4 regions of the Paenibacillus sp. EKM206P genome follow, and region 4 is predicted to be linked to each of the others. Evidence: riboswitches for the same ligand, from Rfam matches in the RefSeq annotation. Region 4 holds a riboswitch; each other region holds the start of a gene.
The links. A riboswitch is a leader RNA that binds a small molecule or an ion and turns the genes downstream of it on or off. The one in region 4 is predicted to bind cyclic di-AMP.
Positions count from the first base shown of each region.

Region 1: another riboswitch for cyclic di-AMP. It lies ahead of G9G53_RS01585 (hypothetical protein); the one in region 4 lies ahead of G9G53_RS14590 (TrkH family potassium uptake protein).
Region 2: another riboswitch for cyclic di-AMP. It lies ahead of G9G53_RS23020 (C40 family peptidase); the one in region 4 lies ahead of G9G53_RS14590 (TrkH family potassium uptake protein).
Region 3: another riboswitch for cyclic di-AMP. It lies ahead of G9G53_RS24105 (3D domain-containing protein); the one in region 4 lies ahead of G9G53_RS14590 (TrkH family potassium uptake protein).

Region 1 is NZ_JAAMNQ010000001.1:322,647-326,860, reverse strand. It holds gene kdpB (potassium-transporting ATPase subunit KdpB) at 1-196, opposite strand, end outside; gene kdpA (potassium-transporting ATPase subunit KdpA) at 234-1,910, opposite strand; gene G9G53_RS26860 (potassium-transporting ATPase subunit F) at 2,061-2,138, opposite strand; gene G9G53_RS01585 (hypothetical protein) at 2,322-2,717, opposite strand; cyclic di-AMP (ydaO/yuaA leader) riboswitch at 2,833-3,005, opposite strand; gene G9G53_RS01580 (glutathione peroxidase) at 3,472-3,957, shown strand; tRNA gene G9G53_RS01575 (tRNA-Leu) at 4,103-4,185, opposite strand.
Region 2 is NZ_JAAMNQ010000015.1:76,607-80,820, reverse strand. It holds gene G9G53_RS23030 (M1 family metallopeptidase) at 1-907, shown strand, start outside; gene G9G53_RS23025 (hypothetical protein) at 919-1,746, shown strand; cyclic di-AMP (ydaO/yuaA leader) riboswitch at 2,023-2,160, shown strand; gene G9G53_RS23020 (C40 family peptidase) at 2,166-2,666, shown strand; gene G9G53_RS23015 (GNAT family N-acetyltransferase) at 2,969-3,475, shown strand; gene G9G53_RS23010 (4a-hydroxytetrahydrobiopterin dehydratase) at 3,554-3,853, opposite strand; gene G9G53_RS23005 (hypothetical protein) at 3,971-4,214, opposite strand, start outside.
Region 3 is NZ_JAAMNQ010000018.1:80,444-84,657, reverse strand. It holds gene G9G53_RS24115 (HD domain-containing protein) at 1-198, shown strand, start outside; gene G9G53_RS24110 (TatD family hydrolase) at 241-1,011, shown strand; cyclic di-AMP (ydaO/yuaA leader) riboswitch at 1,213-1,495, shown strand; gene G9G53_RS24105 (3D domain-containing protein) at 1,767-2,915, shown strand; gene rnmV (ribonuclease M5) at 3,062-3,607, shown strand; gene rsmA (16S rRNA (adenine(1518)-N(6)/adenine(1519)-N(6))-dimethyltransferase RsmA) at 3,615-4,214, shown strand, end outside.
Region 4 is NZ_JAAMNQ010000006.1:107,614-111,827, forward strand. It holds gene G9G53_RS14585 (CPBP family intramembrane glutamic endopeptidase) at 1-1,606, opposite strand, end outside; cyclic di-AMP (ydaO/yuaA leader) riboswitch at 1,868-2,021, shown strand; gene G9G53_RS14590 (TrkH family potassium uptake protein) at 2,435-3,775, shown strand; gene G9G53_RS14595 (potassium channel family protein) at 3,794-4,214, shown strand, end outside.

The DNA of each region.
Region 1 (4,214 bases), on a different contig from region 4:
GGTTAAAGCCTATTTCCTTGTCAGTTCCAAAATAACCGGGAAACAGTAACATTAGCAGCACGACCAATGTACCGATCTCCACGACGAACATGACAGGATTTTTCATCATCATCATCGGATTTAATTTTATAAAGCTATCCTTGATCGCATGCTTCAAGATGCTTCTGTCCAGCATGTGTTTGCGTTGTTCCTTCATGGTCAAACACCCCGTTCATCCATTCTCATTTTCTTCTTCACATGGTCAAAAATTCAGCAACAGGTCCCAATACGATGACAGGTAAAAAGGTCAACGCGCCAATCAGCAGCACGACTCCGATCAGAATGGCTCCAAATAACTTGTTGTCCGTGCGCAGTGTCCCCGTCGTCACCGGAGTCGGCGCTTTGGCATTCAACGAAGCCGCCACAGCCAACAATGCAATCATAGATACATATCGCCCGAAGAACATAACCATCCCCGTTGTTACATTCCAGAATACGTTGTTATCTGAAAGACCTTCAAACCCCGAACCATTATTTGCGGCAGATGACGCATATTCATAGAGCACCTGAGTCAACCCGTGATAGCCAGGGTTAGTGACCGCATCATATCCCCAATGACTCATAAACGCAAGCGCAGTTGGGACGAGAATGAGAAACGGATGTACCAAAATGGCAATGGCGATCAGCTTCATTTCCTTGCCTTCAATTTTCCTTCCCATAAATTCCGGAGTTCTCCCGACCATCAGTCCGCATATAAACACACCCAGAATCGCATACATCAGCATATTCATCAGCCCGACACCCTTGCCGCCAAAAATGACGTTTAGCATCATTTCTCCCAAAGCAGCCATGCCACCTAGCGGGGTTAGTGTATCATGCATATTATTGACCGAACCTGTCGTTGCCGCTGTTGTGACCGCAGTGAATAAAGCCGATTGTCCAATACCGAAACGAACCTCTTTCCCTTCCATGCTTCCCTGAGAAGCATCCACACCCAGTGTCTGGATTAACGGATTACCTGTCTTCTCAGACACATACGTAATGGATAGAAAAATTAGAAACAATACCATCATGGAGCTAAAAATAATCCAGCCCTGCTTACGATTACGGGCAAACAATCCAAAGGTATACGGCAACGAAGCCGGCATTACCCACATTGCCAAAATTTCCAGCACGTTCGTCCAAGGACTTGGATTTTCAAAAGGATGCGCAGAGTTAGCTCCCGCATAACCGCCCCCGTTCGTCCCCAAATGCTTGATGGACTCCAGAGAAGCAATGGGTCCCATAGAAATTTGCTGTTGTGTTCCGCTCAGCGTCGTAAGATCCGCCGTAGGCTGTAGCGTCTGTGGTATCTTCAATCCCACCAGCACCAGCGTAAGCACAAAGGCCAGCGGCAGGAAAATCCTTATAATAGCTTTAATAAAATCTTGAAAGAAATTGCCCATCCCTTCACCGCGCCGCGTCAATCCTCTCATAAAAGCCGCAGCAACCGAAAAACCGGAAGCAGCCGAAGTGAACATCATCATCGTGACGAACGCCATCTGTGTCAGATACGTAAGCCCGCTTTCTCCGCTATAATGTTGGAGATTCGTATTCGTCATAAAGCTGATTACCGTATTAAAAGCTAGTGATGCTTCCATATTACTGTTTCCAGCCGGATTACCGGGAAACATTCCCTGTAAACGCAACAGCAAGTAGCTGATTGCCACAAGCACGACGTTCGTAGCAATGAAACTCATAACATACGTAGTCCAACGCATGCTCTCCACTTTCTTCAAGCCTACTACCTTATAAATCAGCTTTTCTGTTCTGCCAAAAATCCGATCCGTCCGATTCGGTTCATTCGAGAATACATGATACATATATGTACCCATTGGCTTTACCAAGAGCAGCAATATAACGATCACAATTCCAATTTGAAGCAGCTCCATCCTCTATTCCTCCTTCAAAATGCTCCTGCGTTTGGAACAACAGACCCGATTAGACCATCTATGAAGTGCACACGTTTGCGAAAACCTGCTACCAATGATGCTTTAATGCTCAGATCTGTTGTTCTTCGCCCGCTCTATCCCTACAAGTGACTAGAACTTTTCAGGGTTCAGGAGTGCGTAGATTAAATACATAAACACAATAGCCGTAAGCCCGAGTATAACGATCATCCTCTTCGTCCTCCTTTAGAGGTCTGCGCATCACACCAGCGTACAAACAGCAGTATCACTCCATAACTCACAGCCATGACGAGCAGCATGTATATATCCATCATGTTTATACCCTCCGTATCGATCCTCAGATCGCCATTCTTATTCCATCATAAAATCATAAAACAACTATGTCATAAGTGCTTATCCGTTCAGCAGAAAACCCACCTCTCCGTTCAATGTGTAGATCACATGGTCCGCTCCCAATCCCCGATAAATTCCTTGTGGATTACAGCCGTGTGTAATAACATAGATCGATTCCGATGTTAGTGGTCGACATATTTGCAGGAAACGGCAAGTCAGATTCAAGCTGTTCTCGAACAAATACACACTACCAATTTCTTTTTTTGGAAAATTCCATTTTCCCGCTTGCATGGTATTGATGCGGACAATGTGCTCCACACCCATTTTTTTGAGCTGTCGTTCCTCCTGGGCGCTATTCGTGAGAACTGCAAACGCCAATTTTTTGAAAATAAGCAATTTCACAAAACTTCTGCCCGCTTCATTCGGTGCAGTGACAATAATTAACCGACCTTCCATCAGTAGCTCCTCTCCCGGTATAAAAAGACAACAAAAAGAAGCCGAAGGAAAAAGGCTTTCCTCCGGCTTCTGACATATCCATGATAAAATAAACCATGGCTGCACACGGCGGTTTGTTGCCTCTCCCTGTACGCTTACGAGGTTAGCTGTCGGATTCGGACGTGAGAGTCGCCCTATTTCTGGCACTTGACCGGAAAATTCACCCCATGAGACACACGGCTTCCGAAGCCGTACAGTCTCGATTGGTTCCCCCGCTTTTGCAACTGCAAAATTCAGCGCTATAGACATTTCGTTGTTGCTTCATTCAAGTTAATTTGAAATTACGTCTTGAATCATACACCCGCGCATGGAAGACTGTAAAGCTCAACTGCAGGGTTATAAATCGGGCTTTAGAGCATAGAAGATTAATAATAACGCTTACAATGCAACTATGCTTCTCACATCTCCTTTAATCTCTGTTTTTCATCCCTTTTTGAAAATGACAAGCATGTCAATATTGGCGTAGGGTAAAGCGTTATTGGCCTTTTTTTGTAAAAAGAGAAGAAAATACGCTATATGTACCAGCTAAACACCGATTTAACCCGCTTTTATAAGAAGAAACAACTTAATTCGCTCCATTTGCGGTGCGATTTACTGTTTTGAGCAAAATACGATTTTACAGCGCCTGAAGGCTTTATACAGCTTTTCCAGGCTTGCAACCCTTCTTTAAATTGTCTAAAATTTAATTGCTGAATATTGAATGAGGAGAGATGCTATGACCGTTTATGAATATGATGCGCAAACCCTGCAAGGGAAACAAATTCCGTTATCCACATTTGAAGGGAACGTTCTGCTTATCGTGAACACTGCCAGCAAATGTGGGTTAACCCCCCAATACAAAGCGCTACAAGAGCTATATGACCAGTATCATGAACAGGGGCTCGAAATTTTGGGATTTCCCAGCAACCAGTTTGCCAAACAAGAGCCAGGTTCCAATGAGGAGATCTCCGAGTTTTGCCAGATCAATTATGGTGTCACCTTTCCGATGTTCGCCAAGACAGATGTCAATGGCGATCAAGCACACCCCTTATTTCGCTACCTGACCCAAACAGCTCCGGGGGTATTAGGGTCCAAAGCGATCAAATGGAATTTCACTAAATTCTTAATTACAAGAGAAGGTAACGTATTTAAGCGCTATGCACCGCAAACCACGCCAGATAAGCTGGCGGGAGATATAGAGAAGCTTTTGCAGCAAAACTGACATTCTTCATTATCACAGTTAATAAACGACCTGTTGCAACCGTGGCTTCCGTGACTAAAGAATATAACGAAAAATACTTAACAAAAAAAGCACCCTTTCACGTAAACCGTGTCAGGATGCTTTTTTAACTAGGTCTTGCATATAATGCGGTCGAGAGGACTCGAACCTCCACGGGCGTACGCCCACTACCCCCTCAAGATAGCGTGTCTGCCATTCCACCACGACCGCAAATCATAATGTATTGAGGCAACAGATTT
Region 2 (4,214 bases), on a different contig from region 4:
TTCCACCCTGTCCATCGTGGTTCCACCTAAATCAGGCAATGGAGCTGGCGGCATGGAGTATCCGACACTCATCACGGCCGCTGCTGCGGGTAATCTCAATCCTGGCTATAGTCTGGAACGGACATTAGTTCATGAGATTGGACATCAATATTTCTATGGAATGGTAGCCAATAATGAATTTGAGGAGCCGTGGCTGGATGAAGGCTTCACCTCCTATGCAGAGGAGCGACTTATGGAGCAAGAATATGGGCTTACCCCCAACTTGCCATTACAATCGGGACAGGTATCCTCCCCACAGCCGCTAAACCGTGAGTCATGGAAGTACGGCTCGGCTGCTGAGTACGCGCAAAATGCCTACTCTCGAGGCAAGCTGGTACTACGGGGCATTGAACGTCAGGTGGGTATAAAAAAAATGGATCGCATTATGCGGACCTACGTCCAGACGTACCGATTTAAGCATCCGTCCTCACAGGATTTTCAACGTATCGTGGAGAGAGTCACCGGACGCTCATGGAGCCACTATTTTGAACAGTATGTATATGACGGCCAGATGGCGGACTTTTCAGTGGATCACATCACAAACCACAAGCTGGAGAATGGATATGAAGCAGTCGTGACGGTCAGCAAAAAAGGGGCGGATTATCCCAAGATCCCTGTCCAATTTACCTTCAAGGATGGAACCACGAAATTCAAGGCTTGGGACGGTGCGGGCAAAAGCACAACTTTTCGGATCAAAAGTACTTCTCCCGTTTCCTATGTAACCCTTGATCCCCTATATACCATTGCACTGGAGAACAAGCATATTAACAATACCCTAAAAGCCGAATTGGACGAAAAGCAACAAACCCGTTGGAGTATAAGTGTAACCAAGCTGTTGGAGACACTGCTTGGAAGTCTGTCATGGTGAGGTGTCTATAGATGCGGACTGTTATAAAAGAGGGCTGGGCGCTGGTGCGCATACGATTCTATATCGTTATCATTTTATTTCTGTATCGACTACTGTGGGGGGTGTTTCTCTATCGACTGGTGCAGTCTGCCGTTATCCCGCTATTGCTCCGTTATCCTGATCAGGGTCAAAACGAGCTGGGACAGACCTTGTTTTGGATGGAGAGCCAGATTGCTCTGATGGACAGCCGGGAAGTACATGTGTATTTGTGGATACTACTAGGGGCGACTGTACTACGCATACTAATCACTCCCTTCATTAGAGCCGGAATATATCAAAGCCTGCATACCGATGCGACTGAGCCGCAAAGCCTGTCCTTTTTCAAAGGTATGAAACGCCATGGCATGTCGTCGCTGTTGTATTACATCATCGAGTTGGGACTGCTGCTGATTCCCGCCTTTTGGGTAGTACCGAGACTCTACCCTATTGTAGCAGGTACGCTTCAATCTCCCTCTTACCTGCTGCACTTGTTGCCCTATGCCATGGGATGGATGGCATACGGATGGTTCATTCGGCAGTGCATCCTGTATATGCAACTAGGCACTGTCGGTGGTCACGCCATACTATCGTCCCTGCTCGCCTTCTTTCGCCAGCTTCTCCCAGCTGTCGGTATATCCCTTTTGCTCGGTGCTTGTGTGCTGCTGGTCTTCGGTCTATTTGGCACCGTGGCAATGATTTGGACTGGCATGCTCGCGCTCATTCTCCAACAATCGTATCATTTTGTTACTAGTCTGGTCAGGCTGTGGCATATCAGTTCGCAGTACAGACTATGGCATACCGATATCTCCAGTAGAAGCTAAGCCCTTCCTTTATGTTAATCACTTCATTTCCGTCTGTCGAAAAAACTTTATGCATAACCGCGCAAACGGCACATAACTGAATACTGTTAACAAGATCTGTTCCTGGGACATTAGGAGCAGATTTTTTTTGTAACTTTTTGCAATGAAACATTTGCCAAAGCCAGCCGACTTTGTTACAATAATCGCAGTGAACTGATAGTAACAACTTTGTAATCTTTATTGTAACCTTTATCTCAAAAATATCGTTATTGTGAATACTGCTCTCCAAGGTGCACATCTTAAGTAAAGCCTAATTCCTGGCACCTAGGAAGCGGGGGAACCAGTTTGGGTGAATTGATCTCGCAACAGAGTGGTCATAGGGGAACCTTCTACCGAATCCTTAAGCTAACCTCGCAGGCATTGGAAGGGGTATATTTTTTTTGAAGAAGAAGCTAACGATCGCAGCTATGAGTCTTGCCATTGCCTTTACATCTTTTACATTCGGTGGCGGCAGTGCATTTGCAGACTCCAAGATGGACCAGGTCATCCAAGATGCCAAAGGAACGAACTACAGAAGCGGAGGCACTACACTCGAGGGATTCGATTGCTCCGGCTTCACAATGTATGTATTCAACAAACTGGGAATTAAACTTCCGCATCAATCTGGATCACAATTCAAAATGGGATCTTCTGTATCCCGCGATGAAATGAGGCCTGGGGACCTGGTGTTCTTCAACACCACAGGAAGAGGCATTTCCCATGTAGGTATCTTCGTAGGTGAAGGGAAATTTGCCCACTCCTCGACTTCACGTGGTGTAGTAGTTAGCTCACTGAACGAAAATTATTACGCTAACCGCTATGTCGGTGCAAAAAGAATTATGAGCACAGACGCTTACCATTCTGTAGCTTCAGATATTCCTGATGACGACAACGTAGAATAACTAACGCACAGCAAGCTAACTCTAGCCGCAATTTGATTCTGCCGGAATCGAATTGCGGCTTTTTATGTCCACAACATCAGCAATGATTATCTTTACTGACGAACTGACACCTCAAAAGGTTTCAATTTTAGCGAACATCGTCGGTTTTACCGTCACCGCTGGGGGAGCATATGAGCAGTAATTCCTTCTTATTGAATGTATACCCGTCTTGGGTATAAAATAAACACGCTTGCTATTCCCCTGCAACTTGTCTACAATCTGTTGTTAATGATTGAAGCACCTGTAAAAGGAGGATGGAACACATGCCGGCCTCAATATCCAACTATCGGATCGTACCGATGGACGAGCATCAAGCGGCTGCAATCTGTGAGTGGCGCTATGATCCACCTTATAACATATACGGTTGGCTCCCCTGGGAACAAATGAAGGCGCTTGAGGTCGAATTTGGAAGTCCCACGCTTCGCCAAGAGCAATATGTTGCCGTACTGGATGAAGAGAACAAGCTGATGGGATTTGCTCAATATTTTCCTATGATCGGTGTGACCCGGCTAGGTCTTGGCATGCATCCTGAAAGATGCGGACATGGCAAAGGCTCTGATTTTGTCCGTGCCATTGCAGAGGAAGCCCAACGACGCAACCCGAAGAATGAAATTGATCTAGAGGTGCTTACTTGGAATGGGCGCGCTATCCGGGCCTACAAGGCGGCTGGATTTGAGCTTACAGATACCTATGAACGCCAGACCCCCGACGGGAAGAAACCATTTTATTGTATGGTATATCGTCCCGAGCACCCAACCCAGGTTCTATGATAAAAGCGCCTTCGGCATACAACCACGATGTTGTATAGCGAAGGCGCTTTTATCATCATACGACAGATCATTACAAGCTCAATGACTGCTACGCATTTTTTCAAAAGCTTCATTATATTGTTGGGCTTCCTTAATATCCACGGCCATAATACCGCCATCGTCCCAAGAGGTCAAACGCAGAGTCACGGTCTTGTAATCAATCGTAATAAATGGATGATGATTGAATGCTTCAGATATAGCGGCAACTTCATCCACGAATGCAATCCCTTTCATAAAACTGGAAAAATTATATTTCCGAACGATCCAACGTCCTTCCTCCAGCTCCCAGCCCTCCAGTTTCTCCAGATGTGCTTCAATCTCTTCTTGTGTAAAAGGCATGTTACGAACTCCTCCCCGTTTATACGGAAGCCTTTCGACCGCTTAAATACGGCCAAAACTACGATATATTGGTGTACATATTACCACGGCCCCGTTGATAAATCCATAAGACGGACCTCAAATCAAAGGGACTGACGTCAGCTCCTCGTCCCCAATCAGTACATAGATACGATGCTGCTCCGGCTCATAGATCACAACGCCACTCCCTACAGTGATTGTGGGCTCTGTACCCAGTGCATAAAATAAGTCTTCTGCCAAAGCTTCATTGACTTCCTGACGTCCCGCCGGGTCCAGCCTGTCCCAATCTTCTGCTTCCATCTCAAAAAATTCATAGCTATCTGGGATGCGCCCCACAGCCTCT
Region 3 (4,214 bases), on a different contig from region 4:
GGTGGCTCGACGGACAACCAGATTTTACTGCTTGGACGTCAGGGCGAGGTGAGTGAAATATCCGAAGTTTCGGAAATTGTGCGCTCCATAAGTGGTATCCACCGAGGAAAATATCATATGTATTTTCCCCAGAATAAATTGAACGCGGTAAAAGACAGGCTTCCTGCCGAAATAAGGAATTATTTTGTCAAAGAATAGACAACTATATAGAAATGTAAGTAAAAAAAGGAGATGTAAACCTTGGATTTATTCGACACTCATACTCACTTGGATGCGCCACAATTTGACGAAGATCGTGAAGAAGTTATAGCACGTGCTGTCGAATCAGGAGTAACGCGGATGATCAATATCGGATTTAATCGTGAGACCATTCCATCCACCATGAAATTGGCCGAGACGTATGATTTTATTTATGCGGCAGTTGGATGGCACCCACAGGATGCGATTACAATGCAAGAGGACGATTTAGAATGGATTGCATCGTTATGTAGTCATAAGAAGGTCGTAGCCATCGGAGAGATCGGTCTGGATTATTATTGGGATACATCACCGAAGGATATTCAGCATCGGGTGTTTCGAAATCAAATTGGTCTGGCTCGTGAGCTCAAAATGCCCATTGTTATTCATAACCGGGATGCCCATGAAGATATTGTTAGGATTTTGCGTGAGGAAAAAGCGAGTGAGATTGGCGGAGTCATGCACTCCTTTTCTGGGAGCTGGGAGACAGCCAAAATGGTGCTGGATATGGGATTTCACCTTTCCTTCGGTGGTCCAATAACGTTTAAAAATGCCAAGCAGCCAAAAGAGGTGCTCGCACAGGTGCCACTGGACCGTCTGCTCATTGAAACGGACGCGCCCTACCTGACGCCGCATCCATTTCGCGGGAAGCGAAATGAGTCTGCGCATGTGAGACTGGTAGCAGAGGCTGCAGCCCAAATCAAGGGGATTACAGTGGAGGAATTAGTGTCAATAACGACCCAAAATGCCTTGGAACGATTTGACATTCAATAAAAAAGCGAAGAAATCGATCAAAATAAAGAGATAGACGAAGCTAATCATGAATTTGTTGCAGGAAACTCGAGAATATTACAATATTTTAACCGAATATTTTGAAAAATGTACTTGAAACCTGCTTTACAACATGCATAGAAACAGGATATCATCTTTTCAGTGAATTGTTGTTTGAATGTAAACATCAACAAGTCATTTCATGAACCAGTCTCGCTGAGTCCCTTTTACAGGGAACGGGGGAACCGATATGGCTTACAGTACGTCCGGCGTATGTGCAAGAAGGGAACGTCCCTTCCGCCAGCCGGCTCGACCTAATTTCTTTTCCCGGATGGGATTGAACAGGTGGAGGAGCCGTATTTCGATTTCTTTCTGGGTCTTCGGGGTGAATGTGAAGGCGACCGCCATGAGCGGTTGACCCAAGCTAGGGCGACTCTCTACGTCCGAACCCGACAGCTAACCCCGTAAGCGTAACAAGAGAGAAGCCATCTCGTGCATGAGTTTTCCCGCATATTCACACATGCCGGAAGCCACGAAAGAGCTCTCTAGTCTCTTTCTTTGGCTTTTTTTGTTGTGAATAAAAGAAAATCTGTCATCATACTGTGGTTAAACAGGGGAGGACAGCATGCCGCGAAGACGGGTACATGGTGCAGGACAGTCGCAGTTTGGGCTTGTCTTGTAGAAAATCTGTTATAGTCACGTCAAATCTCAACTATGTCATACTCCAGACGGCGGGCTATGTAAGGAGGACGGAGGAAATGGGCATTTTCCAAAAAGAGGAGACCCATGAGTCACGCTCATCCAGCATGTCTTACGTATTGCGTTGGAAGCAAGAGAATGTGCGCCAGGCTGCTTTGGTTGCTATTTTTCTAATCGCGCTAACGATTATGATTTCAATTCTGATGTACACGCAATCTAAAAAACAAGTCTTTTTTGTCATTGATGGCAAGGCATCTGCGGTAGAAACCCGGGAATCCAAGCTTCAAGATTTGCTGAGCGAGCATTCCATTTCACTTCAGCCGCATGATACAATTTCTATGCCGCTAAATGGAGCAGTACAGGATGGGGACCGCGTAGTCATTAAACGTGCCAATCAAGTTAAAGTATCTTCAGGCAATGAGACGAAAAAGCTGTACACAACAGAAAATACAGTAGAAGGTGCCATTCGTACCTCGGGCTATAAATTATCGTCAACGGATAAAGTTTATCCTGCGTTGGATGCCTCTGTTTCGTCTAACATGGACATAAAAATCGTCCGTGTGAAGAAACAGCAGGTCGAACAGAAAAAACAGGTGCCTTATCAGGTCATCAAAACGGCTGATCCAAGTCTTTATAAAGGCGATAATCGGGTCATTCAAAGCGGCAAATCGGGTGTGGTAGTCCAGCACGTTCAAAAGGTATATCATGATGGAAAGTTGGTATCCAAACAGCTGGTTAACAAGGAAGTTGCACAGAACCGTGTGGATAAGGTTATTGCGGTAGGAACGAAGAAAAAGCCGGTCGTTCTTGCTGCTTCCGTCGGTCCCAATGATGCGGTTAAGACAACAACGGTTAGTTCGGGCAGTGCTGTCCGTAAAGCAGGCGTCAATTTTAAATATAGCAAAGTTTTACAAAATGTCTCCATGACGGCGTATTCCTCACAGGAGCCAGGTATCGGTACACGTACTGCATCCGGCACGCGCGTGACGGAAGGCCGTACCATCGCTGTCGATCCGAGTATAATTCCAATCGGCTGGTGGGTGTATATCGAAGGGGTGGGCTTCCGCCGTGCGGAGGATACCGGTGGCGCGATTAAAGGCCACAAAATCGATGTGTATTATGAGAGTTTGAGCCGAGCCAACCAATTTGGTCGTAAGCACGGTAAAACCGTATATGTTATCGGACCGGTAAAGCCTGAAATCAACTAAAACAGGTTGTGTATGTTGAGGGCAATGCGATAGTATTAACAACATAGTTATGCCATGCTAAGAAGAGGATATCCTCTTCTTATTTTGTTTTCAAAAGCAGGGAAAGATAAATATAGCTTGCTGTGTAGCAGTGGAGGGAAATGCAAATGATCAAGGAAGTGATCGTGGTAGAGGGCCGGGATGATACGGTGGCCATTCGCCGCGCTGTTGAAGCGGATACGATAGAAACTGGCGGCTCAGCCATTAATAAAATGACGCTGCGTAAAATTGCATTGGCGCAGGAGCGGCGGGGGGTCATCATTTTAACCGATCCCGATCATGCAGGGGAGCGCATCCGTAAGATTATCGCTTCCAAGGTACCCGGCTGCAAGCAGGCCTTTATACCCGAGGCAGAAGCGACGCGCAAAGGAGATATTGGTGTGGAGAATGCCTCACCGGAAGCGATCAGACACGCTCTCGCACGGGTTCATACGACAGTAGAAGGCGCCGACCCGCTGATTGAGTGGGCGGACCTGATTGATGCTGGACTTATCACCCACCCCAATGCTGCTGCACGCCGTATGGCCTTAGGGAATGTGCTGGGTATTGGTTATTGTAACGGAAAGCAGCTACATAAACGGCTCTCTGTATTTCAGATCAGCCGCGAGGAATTTGCCGGAGCGCTGGCACAAATTGAAAGTGAAGGATTGTGATATCCGTATGACAGGAATTCAAGATATAGCAACACCGCGGCGTACAAAGGAAATTATTCAACGGCACGGTTTTTCGTTCAAAAAGAGTTTGGGACAAAATTTCCTGATTGATCAAAATATTCTCAATAAGATTGTGAATGCTGCCGGATTGGATGAGACGAAGGGCGCACTTGAGATTGGTCCTGGGATTGGCGCTTTGACTGAGAAGCTGGCGCAATCGGCCAAGGTAGTTACCGCTGTCGAGATTGACCAGCGGCTACTGCCAATTCTCGAAGAAGTGTTGGCCCCTTATGAGCATGTGAAGGTACGTCATGGAGACGTGCTGAAGCTGGATTTACGCGAGGTGTTTGCAGCTGATTTTGCAGACGTGAGTAAAGTAAGTGTCGTGGCTAATCTGCCGTATTACGTTACTACACCGATTCTGATGAGGCTACTGGAGGACAAGCTCCCTTTGGAGAATATCGTCGTTATGATCCAAAAAGAAGTGGCTGAGCGTATGGCTGCGTCTCCTGGAACGAAGGATTACGGTAGTCTGAGCATTGCAGTACAATATTACAGCGTACCTGAATTAGTCTGTATTGTACCGAATACAGTATTTATTCCCCAG
Region 4 (4,214 bases):
GTAAGATCCAGAATAGGCCCGCGCTCACGTTCACAGTATCTCCCAGACTCATCACACTAAGTCCCATTAGAATGCTGTCAAAAATAACGTGGCTGAACATGGCGGCAATAAAGCCGTAACGCAGGAACACAAAACTGAACAGCAAACCAAGAAAAGTCAGCTCAATAGGTCTGGAAATCACTGGATAGATCGGATAAAGTGTATGTCCCAGTGCCCAAATCAGCGTGGTGATCAGACAAGCAACAAAAGTATTTTTCACTATTTTTTTGACCATCGGAATACCAAACAGACGGTAGACAGTCTCTTCACCAATACCTGCCATCCAGGCCATAATCGGCAGTAGCCATGGATAAGCCATATTGTAAGGGGATTGCGTGGCATCTGTGGTGGAGAATGTATTAAATGTGCGCTCCAGTATAAAGAATAAAATGGATTGTACCCCGAGCAAAATAAAGGCCCACAAGTAGCCAACATACATACTGCGAAGCACATACAGCCCGTAGCCCGGCTCTTTCGCACGTGGCCATGCATTCAGTCCAACCTGACGCATAAGTCCGTCACCGCCGACCAAGGAGAAGTAGAGCGCTACAGCCATGACGAAGGTAACACCAATCTGGAAAACCATAAGAAATATAAGCATGCCCTTACCGCCTGCTTCTGCTTGCAATAAAGGCAGCATGTTCATGGTCCCAGCTATACTAGCAATAAAGTATATAACGGATAGAACAATGCCGCGTACAAATGAAGTATGTCGTCGGGTGAGTGACGCATACACAATGGCAAGTACACCCAGCACAAAGCTAAATAGGGCATAACCCGCATAGGTCATCCAATTCGCCCAAAATGTTTGCTTTTCGATATAATCGGTATAGGATGACGGGGCCGAAAAGCTTTGAGTGAAGGAGCGAACATCACCGTCTTCAAAAGTAAAAGCCAGTGTAAGTACCGAGGCGCCAATTTTTTTATCGTCTACGGTATACTTTAATCCGCCTTCTTGTTCAGTGGTCGCGAGCTTCAAGTCCGACGGCTTAAAGCCAAAGCGCTTCACCCATACAGCGGCCGCCTGCTCCTTGGCTTCAAGCGTCATGCCGTCCTCAGCCACACGTACAAGCCTGTTACGTGCTTGTTCATCCGTAGAAATATCAGCCTGCGTGTAATTGGTGCTGGAGGTGATCCGTTTAAAACTAACGACCTTCCCAGTGGATAAATCTACATGAATTTGCAGCTTGCTCTTCGCTGAGGATTCAGGCAGATCGACCCGAAAGGTTTCGTAAGGGTAATTTTTCTTCCATGTACGGTCGTACTGTTGAAGCAGTTTTTCTCTAGATAAATAACCGTACAAATCTGTTTCGGCCTGATAGGTCACCAGAGGCTTCTCTGGCTGTGATTCAGTATATCCCAGCTCGGAGCGGGCGAAGTCCAATGCGTGTATGACCGCTTCTTGTTTGCTGATGACCTTTGCATTCATTACTGATTCTGGACTCGGATTGCTAAGCGAGGGAATAAGCAATTGAAAGATAAAAAAGCAAATCAGGCCAATCCCGCCCAGCAAGCCTAATTTTTTGAAGTTGGCCGTGAGCACGACCGGTTTCCCGATAGGATTCATGAGTTTCCTCCTTAATCTGTAAATAAGAACATCCATTAAAGATATCATACTGCACAGGTTCCCGCCAACAGACCAGCGATATTCATGAAAATAGAGTGAAAGCACTTTAAAGTTCCAATAAAATAAGATAAGCTGCGATTAAACGATGCCCATTCGCAAAATAAAGCCAATTTCACGTTTTTTCGACGAAATCGGTTTTGTGATCTGGATATAGAAGGATTATAATCTTGAGGCAATGCCTATAAAATACATAGGTAATGATATACAGTTGAGCCGAATTTCTATGGGAAAACGGGGGAACCATGTTACTGGGGTGAATTTTACAGCCGATCACTGGTGGATCGGAAGTGTAAATAGGGCATACTGTGCTGCCCGAATCCGTCAGCTAACCTCGTAGGCTATGAGCAGGAACCAAGTCAGGCACTCGGTTTTCCGGTGTCTTTTTTTGTGCGTATAAAAGTGTTTGGATTGGTTAGATAGACCGCTGCGGGTGCAGATTATTCTTCCGATTGCTGTTATCCCCGGATTTTTTGATTGTATACCCCCTTTAATGGTTAAAATCCGGAGATAAAGGCAAACGCTTCGCTTCTTCAGAACAATTCTGCCCCCTTCGCTACTGCCCGCCAATAGCACAGGGGACCGAGTAGTGCTTGACATGCATTCTTCCTGTATTCAGGGAATGCTAATTATAGTTAACTAAGGTTTGGAAAAATCAAAAAATTCAGGGGCAACGACGATCGGAAGATCAAATGGAACGCGTAGCGAGCTTACACCGTATTAAATCACTGTTTTTATAGTTTTAAGGATTAGGAGAGAAGTGATGAATAGATGAATCCCAATGCAAGCTGGCTCCGGCTTTCTCCACCGCAGATATTCGTTGCGGGCTTTGCCATTATCATTCTAATAGGTAGTTTATTGTTAATGCTGCCGATCTCCAATACAACAGGAAAGCCACTTGCGTTTGTAGACGCTTTGTTTACTGCCGCTTCCGCGACCTGTGTTACAGGGCTTGTCGTAAAGGATACGGGGACCTTTTTTACAACCTTTGGTCAAGTTGTTATCGTGGCGCTCATTCAGATCGGCGGCCTAGGCTTTATGACCATGGCTACCTTGATTGCACTGGTGTTCAAGCGTCGGATTTCCCTGCGGGAGCGTCTCATTTTGCAGGAAGCGATGAATCAGACTTCTGTAGAGGGAATTGTCGGGTTAATCCGTAAGGTATTACTGTACTCACTGGTTATTGAAGGCGTATGCGCTACGATATTCTCGGTTCGCTGGTCCTTTGATATGCCCGTAGGCAGGGCGATTTATTTTGGAATCTGGCATGCCATCTCCATGTTTAACAATGCTGGTTTTGATTTATTCGGTGAATTTCGCAGCTTGACAGGTTATGTATATGATCCGATTGTTAATTTTACAGCCATGTTTTTGATTATTTCAGGCGGCATTGGTTTTGTAGTGATGTCAGACCTGGCAGAATATCGCAAGCGCAAGAGACTGTCCTTGCATACCAAGGTGGTACTCAGCATGACGGGCGCTATGATTGTAGTCGGCACGCTCGTGATTTTTGTGTTTGAGTTTACGAATCCAAAGACTCTTGGCTCGCTTGATTGGGGTGGTAAACTGCTGGGATCTTTATTCCAGTCTGTTACTCCCCGTACCGCAGGTGCCAATACACTGGACATTGCAGGCTTGCGGCAGGCTACGCAGTTTTTTATCATCATACTCATGTTTATCGGGGCTTCTCCTGGCTCCACTGGAGGCGGGATTAAGACCACAACATTCGCGCTGCTCATTGGAGCAGTGATTTCGATGCTGCGGGGGCGGGAAGATATTGTGCTGTTCAGGTATCGACTTGCGCAGGGACGAATTTACAAGGCTTTGACCATTACACTGCTGGGGCTGCTGTTCGTGATCGGGGTGACGATGATTTTGTCAGCAACCGAAGATCATCATTTTCTGATGATCTTGTTCGAGACGGTGTCTGCGTTTGGTACGGTGGGGCTGTCGATGGGGCTTACACCTGATTTGACAGTCATAGGCAAGCTGGTGATTACCCTGACGATGTTTGCAGGTAGACTGGGGCCACTCACGCTAGCTTATGCACTGGGGCCGAAAAAGGGTAAAGAATTATATCGTCATCCGGAAGGTAAAATGATTATAGGATAAGGGAGTTTTCGAGTAGACATGAAAACGCAGCAGTTTGTAGTTATTGGCTTGGGGCGGTTTGGCTCAAGCCTAGCTTTGCAATTGGTGGATATGGGGTGCGAGGTGCTAGGCATTGACCGGAATGAGGATGTTGTGGACAGTATGAGTGAGATGTTGACACATACTGTCGTGGCGGACGCTACCGATGAAGACTCATTGCGATCACTGGGCATCCGTAATTTCGATTGCGGCATTGTTGCTATTGGTGATGACATCCAGGTAAGCATCCTGACCGCCATTTTGCTGAAGGAGCTGGGTGTGAAAAAGGTCGTAGCCAAAGCCATATCTGTGCTGCACGGGCGTGCGTTAGAAAAGCTCGGTGTGGATCGGATTATTTATCCAGAACGGGACATGGGTATCCGTGTGGCTCACCAGCTAGTCACGCCTAATTTGCTCGATT